DNA from 2 places in the Mesorhizobium sp. M0410 genome. Region 2 is predicted to be linked to the other one. Evidence: predicted binding sites of a transcription regulator. Region 2 holds the regulator's gene; the other holds the start of a gene.
The links. The regulator LexA, encoded in region 2, represses DNA repair genes until DNA is damaged. The targets are predictions, from matches to a motif close to TGTTCNNNNTGTGTTCNG.
Positions count from the first base shown of each region.

Region 1: the regulator LexA is predicted to act here: its motif matches at 2,031-2,048, upstream of NKI63_RS08610 (helicase-related protein).

Region 1 is NZ_JAMYRN010000005.1:114,428-118,857, forward strand. Features, by position in the region: gene NKI63_RS08610 (helicase-related protein) at 1-1,863, opposite strand, end outside; gene NKI63_RS08615 (TetR/AcrR family transcriptional regulator) at 2,565-3,149, opposite strand; gene NKI63_RS08620 (FAD-dependent oxidoreductase) at 3,232-4,430, shown strand, end outside.
Region 2 is NZ_JAMYRN010000007.1:138,772-143,201, forward strand. Features, by position in the region: gene NKI63_RS12205 (ComEC/Rec2 family competence protein) at 1-1,929, shown strand, start outside; gene lexA (transcriptional repressor LexA) at 1,923-2,657, opposite strand; gene kynU (kynureninase) at 3,113-4,360, shown strand.

The sequences.
Region 1 (4,430 bases), on a different contig from region 2:
CAGGGATTCGATCTGGAAATTGACGAAGCGCTCGGCGCGCGCCGCAACCTTGTCGCGGGCCGGACCGGTGAGCTGCTCGTCGGCCAGCAGGACAAGACGCGGCTTCAAAGCGTCTTCGCCGGCGACCAGCGTGCCGATCGGCGCGCCGATCCAGCGCAGCGTGCCATCCGAACCCAGGGCGATGTCGCCATTGGCAGAGGCGCCGAAGCGCTCGGCCCGCGCCTCGAACTCGGCGGCAAGCGCCTTCTGCGCCGCCGCCCGCACCGCCTTGGCGTCCTCGCCGCCGGCGCTCTGGTCGGCGGTAAAGCGGAAACCCTGCAGCTCGCCGACATGATGGCCTTCGACGAGGACGGTTCCGGTTGGGCTGATTTCGGCTTCAGGCATCGTGTTTTCTCTAAGGCGCCGCATGAGGACGGAAGTCCTGCGGTCTACAAAACGTTTCGTCAACCGCTCATGCAGCGCATCCGACAATCTGTCTTCGATTTCGCGCGTCTTTTCCTGCCAGTGTGCCCGATCGGCCAGCCAGCCGGGTCGGTTGGAAACGAAGGTCCATGTGCGGATCTGGGCAATCCTGTGCGACAGCGTGTCGATGTCGCCTTCGGTGGTGTCGGCACGGCGCACCTGCTCGGCCATGTAGTTCTCGTCGACATGGCCATGCCTGGCAAGGTCCATGTAAATGGAGGCGATCAAGTCGGCGTGCTGGGCCGGCGCGATCTTCCTGTAGTCGGGAAGCGCGCAGGCTTCCCACAGCAGCGCCACGCGTCTCGCATCGGTGGTGAGTGCCCGGACGTCCTCGTCGCGCGACAGATGCTCGAGCGCCTGCGCGTCCACGGCCGGCAGCGCGCGCGTCAGGCCCTCGACCGGGGCGTTGGTCTCGATCGAGCGCTTCAGCGCATCGAGGTTGGCTAAATCGAAATGCGCGGTGCGCCACTGCAGCACTTTCACCGGGTCGAAATCATGCGCCACGATCTTCTTGACCAGTTCCTCATCCAGCGGATCGACCTGGCCGGTGACGCCGAAGGTGCCGTCGCGCAGATGCCGGCCGGCGCGGCCGGCAATCTGGCCGAGCTCGGCCGCTGTCAGGTTGCGGTACTGGTAGCCGTCGAATTTACGGTTCTGGGCGAAGGCGACGTGGTCGAGGTCGAGGTTGAGGCCCATGCCGATGGCGTCGGTTGCGACGAGGTAGTCGACGTCACCCGACTGGAACAGCGCCACCTGGGCGTTGCGGGTGCGCGGGCTGAGTGCGCCGAGCACGACGGCGGCACCGCCTTGCTGGCGGCGGATCAGCTCGGCAATGGCATAGACCTCGTCGGCCGAGAAGGCGACGATCGCGGTGCGCCGCGGCAGGCGGGTCAGCTTCTTCGAGCCGGCATAAGCAAGATGCGACAGCCGTGGCCGGGTCACCACCGACACGCCCCGCAGCAGGCGCTGCAGGATGCCGTGCATGGTGGCCGCGCCAAGCAGCAGCGTCTCCTGGCGGCCGCGCAGATGCAGGATGCGATCGGTAAAGATGTGGCCGCGTTCGAGATCGCCGGCGAGCTGGACCTCGTCGATGGCAACGAAGGCGGCGTCGGTCTCGCGCGGCATCGCTTCCACCGTGCAGACCGAGTATTTCGCGCCAGCCGGCTGGATCTTTTCCTCGCCGGTGATGAGCGCAACCTTATGGGCGCCGACCTTCTCGCAGACGCGCGCATAGACCTCGCGGGCAAGCAGCCTGAGCGGCAGGCCGATGACGCCGCTTTCATGCGCCACCATGCGTTCGATGGCGAGATGGGTCTTGCCGGTGTTGGTCGGGCCGAGCACGGCCGTCACGTCCCGGCCGGTCAGGATCAGCGGTTCAGTGTGTTTCGGATGGATGTTCATCGGCCTGGAAATAAGGCTCTCCGCCTCGCATTGTCGGGAGCGCGCCCATATTGGCCGCGTATGACAGGCGACACATAGGGATTTCGGGCGCGAAGCGAAAGCGGAATGTGCCGAGGGCAGGCCGATTGGTCGCTTCAAAGCCAGAAAATCTGTTCCCGATTAACAGTTGGAACGAGTCTGGAACGAATCAGCGACGAATCACTGACTCTCGCCGATTCAGGTTTTGTTCACGGCTACATCTGGGTTTTCTGCCGGCGTACCTCACCACATGCTGAATCACGGGAACTGGCCCGATTCATGCAAGCGGCATCCAGGCGAGCACCATGGTTAACCTTTGCCGGTGAATGGTCGTGGGTGGCCAATCTGCTTCGCACAACATTATGAAATTATTGATGTTTCCTAACGCGCTTTAATCATTTCGAGGGCGTTTTCAGCTCTCGTCGTTAACGTTCCGCTCAAAGCCGGAACGAATCGGCGACGAATCAGAGATAGCCGAAGTTTCTTGGTTTGTTCACCGCAACATGTTGTGTTGTGAACAGCTTCTCCACCGAGAATCCACAGGCTGCGGGACGGATTGTGCACAGGCTGCGCAGCGGCCATTAACCTTTGCGTGCTGGTTCGGCACACGCCGGCGTCATGGCCAATCGGTCGGCGCACTTGCCGCATGAGGCTCAGACTCGGCCTCACGCTGAACGGCTTGTTCAAGGCACGTCCTCTCCGACGGCATAGCGCTGCAATGTAGGGCCGACGGTCTGGATGATTTCGTCGTGAGACAGGGCGACGACCGGTGGTAGGCCCAGCAGGTAACGGCACATCGCCAAACCCAGCAGCTGGCTGGAAATGAGTCCGGCCCGCCGGCCCGCATCGGCGGGATCAGCGACCGCCGCAACCAGTGGCCTCACCTGGTTGGCAAATACATCGCGCAACTTTTCGGCGGCGAATTCGTTCGACGTCGCCGACCGCAGCAGAATTGCCATGCCGGTACCGTTGGCCGGATCTTCCCAGATTTCGAGAAATCGCCTGATCAGTGTCTTGCCGATGGCGGTTCGATCGATCACCCGCAGTGCCGGCAATTTCAGGTCGACGACCGCCGCTCTGGCGAATAGCTCGTCCTTGCTGCGGAAATAGCGGATCACCATGGCCGGATCGATCGAGGCATGGGCGGCGACGTCGCGGATGGAGGCGCCGTCATAGCCGTGCTTGGCGAACAGCAGCCTCGCGGCTTCGAGGATCTGGGCGCGGGTGCGGTCCGACTTGCTGGTTTTCTTCTGCTGATTCTCGCTCATGAAATCCATATGCCAACGGCTGTTGACAAATGCAATGGCTTCGGCTAGAAAGTCAACATGTGTTGATAAATGGAGAGCGAAAATGTTGCCTGATGCAACGGAAGTCCTGATTATCGGCGCCGGCCCGACCGGCTTGGCGCTGTCCATCGTGCTGCACCAGGCCGGGGTCGACCATATTCTGATCGACAGGCTTGGGGAGGGCCTTCAGACCTCGCGGGCCGGCGTCATCCACGCTCAGACGCTGGAAGCGCTGGAGCCTCTGGGCGTCACGCAGCGGCTGAGCGAACTTGCCCTGAAGCTGCAGAATTTCGCCATCCGAGATCGCAGCCGGGCACTGCTCAAGCTCGATTTCGGAAAGCTTCCGTCGAGACATCCCTATCTGATGATGCTGCCTCAGAATCTCACCGAGCAGGTGTTCGCCGAGCGGATTGCCGCCCTGGGCGGCGTGATCCACCGCATGGTCGAGGCCAAAGCGGTGGTTCAGGACACTGACGGTGCGCGCGTGACGGTGGTCGAGAACGGCCGCGAGAAGATCATATCGACACGTTACGTCGTTGGCGGCGACGGCATGCACAGCCTGGTGCGCAACTCGGCCGGCATCGAGTTCGACGGCGCGGCCTATGAGGCGTCGTTCGTTCTCGCCGACGTTCGTCTCGACTGGCCGGTTGGGCCAACCGAAGTATCGCTGTTCTTTGCGCCAGCCGGACTGGTGGTGGTGGCGCCGCTCCCAGACGGATCGTACCGCGTCGTCGCGACAATGGACGATGCACCGGAAAAACCCGCAGTCGCAGACATACAGGTGCTGCTCGACAGCCGCGGACCGACCGGCAGACGAGGCCGGGTGCTTGAGCTGAAATGGAGCTCGCGGTTTCGCGTGCATCACCGCCTGGTCCGGTCATACCGCAAGGGCCGGTTGTTCCTGATGGGCGATGCCGCGCACGTGCACAGTCCGGCGGGAGGGCAAGGCATGAATACCGGCATCGTCGACGCGGTCGTGCTTGGCCAATTGCTTGGCGACGTGGTGAACGGCGTGCGCCCCGAAGCGGAGCTCGAACTCTATGAAACGCTGCGACGCCCGGCAGCCCAAGAGGTGCTTGACCTGGCTGGCATGATGACCGGCATGGCGCTTGCCCGCAGTCCAGTGAAGCGGTTCGTTCGCAACCTCGTACTATCGGTGCTGAACCTCACACCATTCCTGAAGCGCCGCATCGCCTTGAAGCTGTCGGGCCTCAGCCGGGCACCGCTTGCCCGTCTGCCGGCACCCGCGTGCAAGGCAGGTTC
Region 2 (4,430 bases):
CTGACGGGTCGCGTCGTATCGTACGAACCCATGGCTAGCGGCCGCATCCGGCTGACAATCGATGTGATCTCAACCGCCAGGCCGACGCTGCGCTACATGCCGGAACGGGTCCGCGTTTCGGCGATGAAGATACCGGATGAGCTGGCCGCCGGTTCCGAGATCACCGGCTATGTGCGGCTGCTGCCGCCGACCGGCCCGGTGCGGCCCGACAGCTATGATTTCTCCTTCGACAGCTATTTCGCCGGTATCGGCGGCAGCGGCTTTTTTCTCGGCAATCCGAAAGTCGTGTCGTCGAGCAGCATGCCGCTTGCCGCGCGGCTTTCTTCCGCGATCGAAGACGCGCGCGAATCCATCGCCGACCATATCCGCAGCCGCATCGGCGGCGCCGAGGGCGAGATTGCTGCTGCGCTGATCGTCGGCGTGCGCGCAGGCATTCCCGAGGAGATCAACGAAGCGATGCGGCGTACAGGCATTTATCACATCATCTCTATCTCGGGGCTGCATATGGCGTTGGTCGCCGGCACCATCATGGCGCTGCTACGCGGCGCCTTTGCGCTGTTTCCCGATTTCTCATCGCGACGGCCGGTCAAGAAATATGCCGCGGCCGCCGCGCTTTTTTCGATTGCGGCCTACCTCGTCTTTTCCGGCATTGTGGTAGCGGCCGAACGCAGCTTCATCATGCTGGCGGTGATGCTTATCGCCGTGCTGTTCGACCGGGCCGCGCTCACCATGCGCAACCTGGCGATCTCGGCCATCGCGGTCATTCTGGTGTCGCCACACGAGGTGGTCGGTCCGAGCTTCCAGATGTCCTTCGCCGCGACGGCGGCCCTTGTCGGCGCCTATGCCGGCTGGTCCGACTACCGCGCCGGCAGGGCCACCACGCCGCCGCCGCGGCGGTCGCCGCTACGCCTCGCCACGCGAAAGGTCCTGCTGGGCATGGGCGGCCTGGCGATGACCTCGATCATTGCAGGGAGCGCCACGGCGCTTTTCGCCATATGGCATTTCCAGCGCGTGGCGCCGCTCAGCCTGTTCGCCAATCTGGCCATCATGCCCATCGTCTCACTGGTCGTCATGCCCTTCGCCGTCCTCAGTGCGCTGGCGATGCCGTTCGGCGCGGATGGGCCTTTCCTATACGTGATGGGCAAGGGGCTGACGGCGATGATCGCCCTGTCCGGGTGGATCTCGGAGCGCTCGCCGATCGATGCGGTCGGGCTGATTTCGCTGAGATCCGTCCTTCTGGTGACGATCGCCCTCGTCATTGCCAGCATGGCGACGACCTGGTTGCGGCTGGCGGCACTTCCTTTTGCGCTCGCCGGCTTGCTGACGACAACGCAGACACGCGTACCCGACGTATTGATCTCGGAGGACGCACGGCTGGTCGCGCTGCCGATCGGCAGCGGTGAGCTCGCGGTCAACCGGGCACGCCCGAATGAGTTCACCATCGACAACTGGAAACGCGCGCTCACATCAGAGGCTATCGTCGCGCCGGAAACACCTGGAAAGAACGATCCGCAATTCGACATTGCCGATCCGGCCGACCTACCGCCGGGCATGCCGTTCATTTGCACGGACGGTCTCTGCCTCGCCAGGCATCCATCCGGCGCGATCATTGCGCAAGCCAAGGATCGCGATACCGCACGGCCAGCCTGCGCCTTCGCCAGCTTGATCGTCATCGACGACGCCACCGCCCATAATCCCTGCTACTACGACCGGCTGGTCCTCGTCGTCACAAAACGGCAACTGGCGCGCGCAGGAAGTGCGGCCGTCTATTTCGATCCACAAGCGGCAACACGCGCCGAAATCCGCTTCGCCGTCGAAAAATCATACCGGCCCTGGCACGTGCAGCGGAAATTTTCACGCGCGGCGCGCGGCCTGCCGCCATACCGGGCCGACAATCCAAAAGCCGGCACCAAGGGCGCAACTCAGTAGCGGCGGATCAGCCCAACGAGCTTGCCCTGCACCTTGACCCTGTCTGGTCCAAAGATGCGCGTCTCGTAGGCCGGATTGGCGGCCTCCAGGGCGATCGAGGCGCCCTTGCGGCGGAACCGCTTCAGTGTCGCTTCCTCCTCGTCGACCAGGGCCACCACGATCTCACCGGGGCTCGCCGTATCGGCATTGCGGATGATCACCGTGTCGCCGTCGAAAATGCCAGCCTCGATCATCGAATCGCCTTTGACCTCGAGCGCATAATGCTCGCCGCCCATGATCATATCCGGCGGCACCGAAATCGAATGCGTCTGGTGCTGGATAGCATCGATCGGCACACCGGCGGCGATGCGGCCCATCACCGGGATCGAAACGGCGGCGACGACATCGTCGTCATTGCCGGCTGCAGGGACGCGCGACGATGTCGGCTTGCCCTGCCGAGGGGCACCTTGCCCAAGACTGCCCTGGATGACACTCGGCGAGAACTTGCGTGCCGCATTGAGGCCGGGGGCGATCGAGTCAGGCAGGCGTAGCACCTCCAGTGCACGGGCCCGGTTGGGCAAACGGCGAATGAAGCCGCGCTCCTCCAGCGCCGTAATCAGTCGGTGGATTCCGGATTTGGAAGCCAGGTCGAGCGCTTCCTTCATCTCGTCGAAGGACGGTGGGATACCGCTTTCCTTCAACCTTTCGTGGATGAACATAAGCAGTTCGTGTTGTTTGCGTGTCAGCATAGCGACCCCCAACAGAATCAGAAAACAAACCCAGAACAGACACTATCTGTTCCAGTTGTGTTCCGCAACTGTTTAAAGTTTAATGAATGCGTTAAGGCTCGGGAAACAAACGACGTCCCCTACCGGCGTACCGTATTTTCGCCGCCGCGAGCCTCATCGCATTGATTCTGCTTTCATTTGCGCCGTTCTGGCCTCCTAGAAGGCGGTACTGGCATCGGCCGTCGGTCGGCAAAGGGCACGGAAGTGAACCCCTATCGACTGTGCGGTTTGGTCAATGCGCCGTGAACGAAACGAACTCAAAACGCCAACCTCGGGCTAACTCCAGGTTTCCACCGCCTGGTCAGGCTGCTTCTCGCCGGTGGAGCCTTGCACGCGCAACCAGGTAATGGAAGAACAGAAGAACAGTTGATGCGTGTCCGGCGTTGCGTTGGATTTTTTGGGGGAGCAGGCAAATCATGACGGGAATTCCCGATCTCGTGGCCGTAAAGGCGATGGATGCCGCGGATCCGCTGGGCGCGATGCGCGACCGCTTTGTCTTGCCGCAAGGAGTGATCTATCTCGACGGCAATTCGCTAGGAGCTGCTTCACGTGCCGCTTTCGATGAATTGTACAAGGCCGCGACCGAAGAATGGTCGCATGATGTCATCCGCGCATGGAACACGGCCGGCTGGTTCAACATGCCGCTTGAACTTGGCGACCAGCTAGGGCGCCTGATCGGTGCCGCGGTCGGCCAGACGGTGGTCTGCGATACGACGTCGGTCAACATCTACAAGCTGCTGCACGCCGCCATGGCCATGCGACCGGAGCGGCAGGTCATCGTCGCCGAGGGCGATAGTTTTCCGACAGACCTCTACATGGCTGAGGGTGTGGTTTCGACGCGAAAAGATGCGCTGCTGCGCCTCTCGGCGGTCGACGCGCCGACCATCGAGGAGCTGATCGACGATCGCACCGCCGTGGTGCTGGTCAACCACGTCAACTACAAATCGGGCGAACTGCGCGACATGCCGGCGCTGACGCGCAGGGCCCAGGAAGCCGGGGCGATGATCGTCTGGGATCTCTGCCACACCGCCGGCGCGATGCCAGTCGAGCTCGACAAAGCCAACGCCGATTTTGCCGTTGGCTGCACCTATAAATATCTGAATGGCGGCCCGGGCGCGCCTGCCTTCATCTATGCGGCTGAGCGGCATCTTGCCGACATTCAGCAGCCGCTCACCGGCTGGTGGGGCCATGCACGGCCCTTCTCCTTCGAGCCAGGCTATGCGGCCGGCACCGGCATCCGCCGGTTTCTGTGCGGCACCCAGCCGATCCTTTCGATGCGCACGCTGAAGGGCGCGCTCGACATCTGGGACGATGTCGACATGACGGCGGTGCGCAAGAAGAGCATCGCACTGGCCGATCTGTTCATCGAGCTTGTCGAGGCAAAGTGCGGCACTTACGGCCTCACGCTCGAAAGCACGCGCGATGGGGAAAAACGCGGCAGCCAGATTTCATTCATGCATGAGCATGGCTACCAGATCATGCGCGCGCTGATCGAACGTGGCGTGATCGGCGATTTTCGCGCGCCATCGACCATGCGCTTCGGCTTCACCCCGCTCTATGTCGGCTATGCCGATGTCTGGCAGGCCGTCGAAGTGCTTGAGGACATCCTGCGCACCGGTGCGTGGAAGGATGCGCGCTTCGCCATCAAGGCGGCTGTCACTTGAGATCGATGCGAGAGCTGGAATCGTGAGGCTGGCGACGACGCGCCGCGCGATGCTCGCGGCCAGGTTGCAA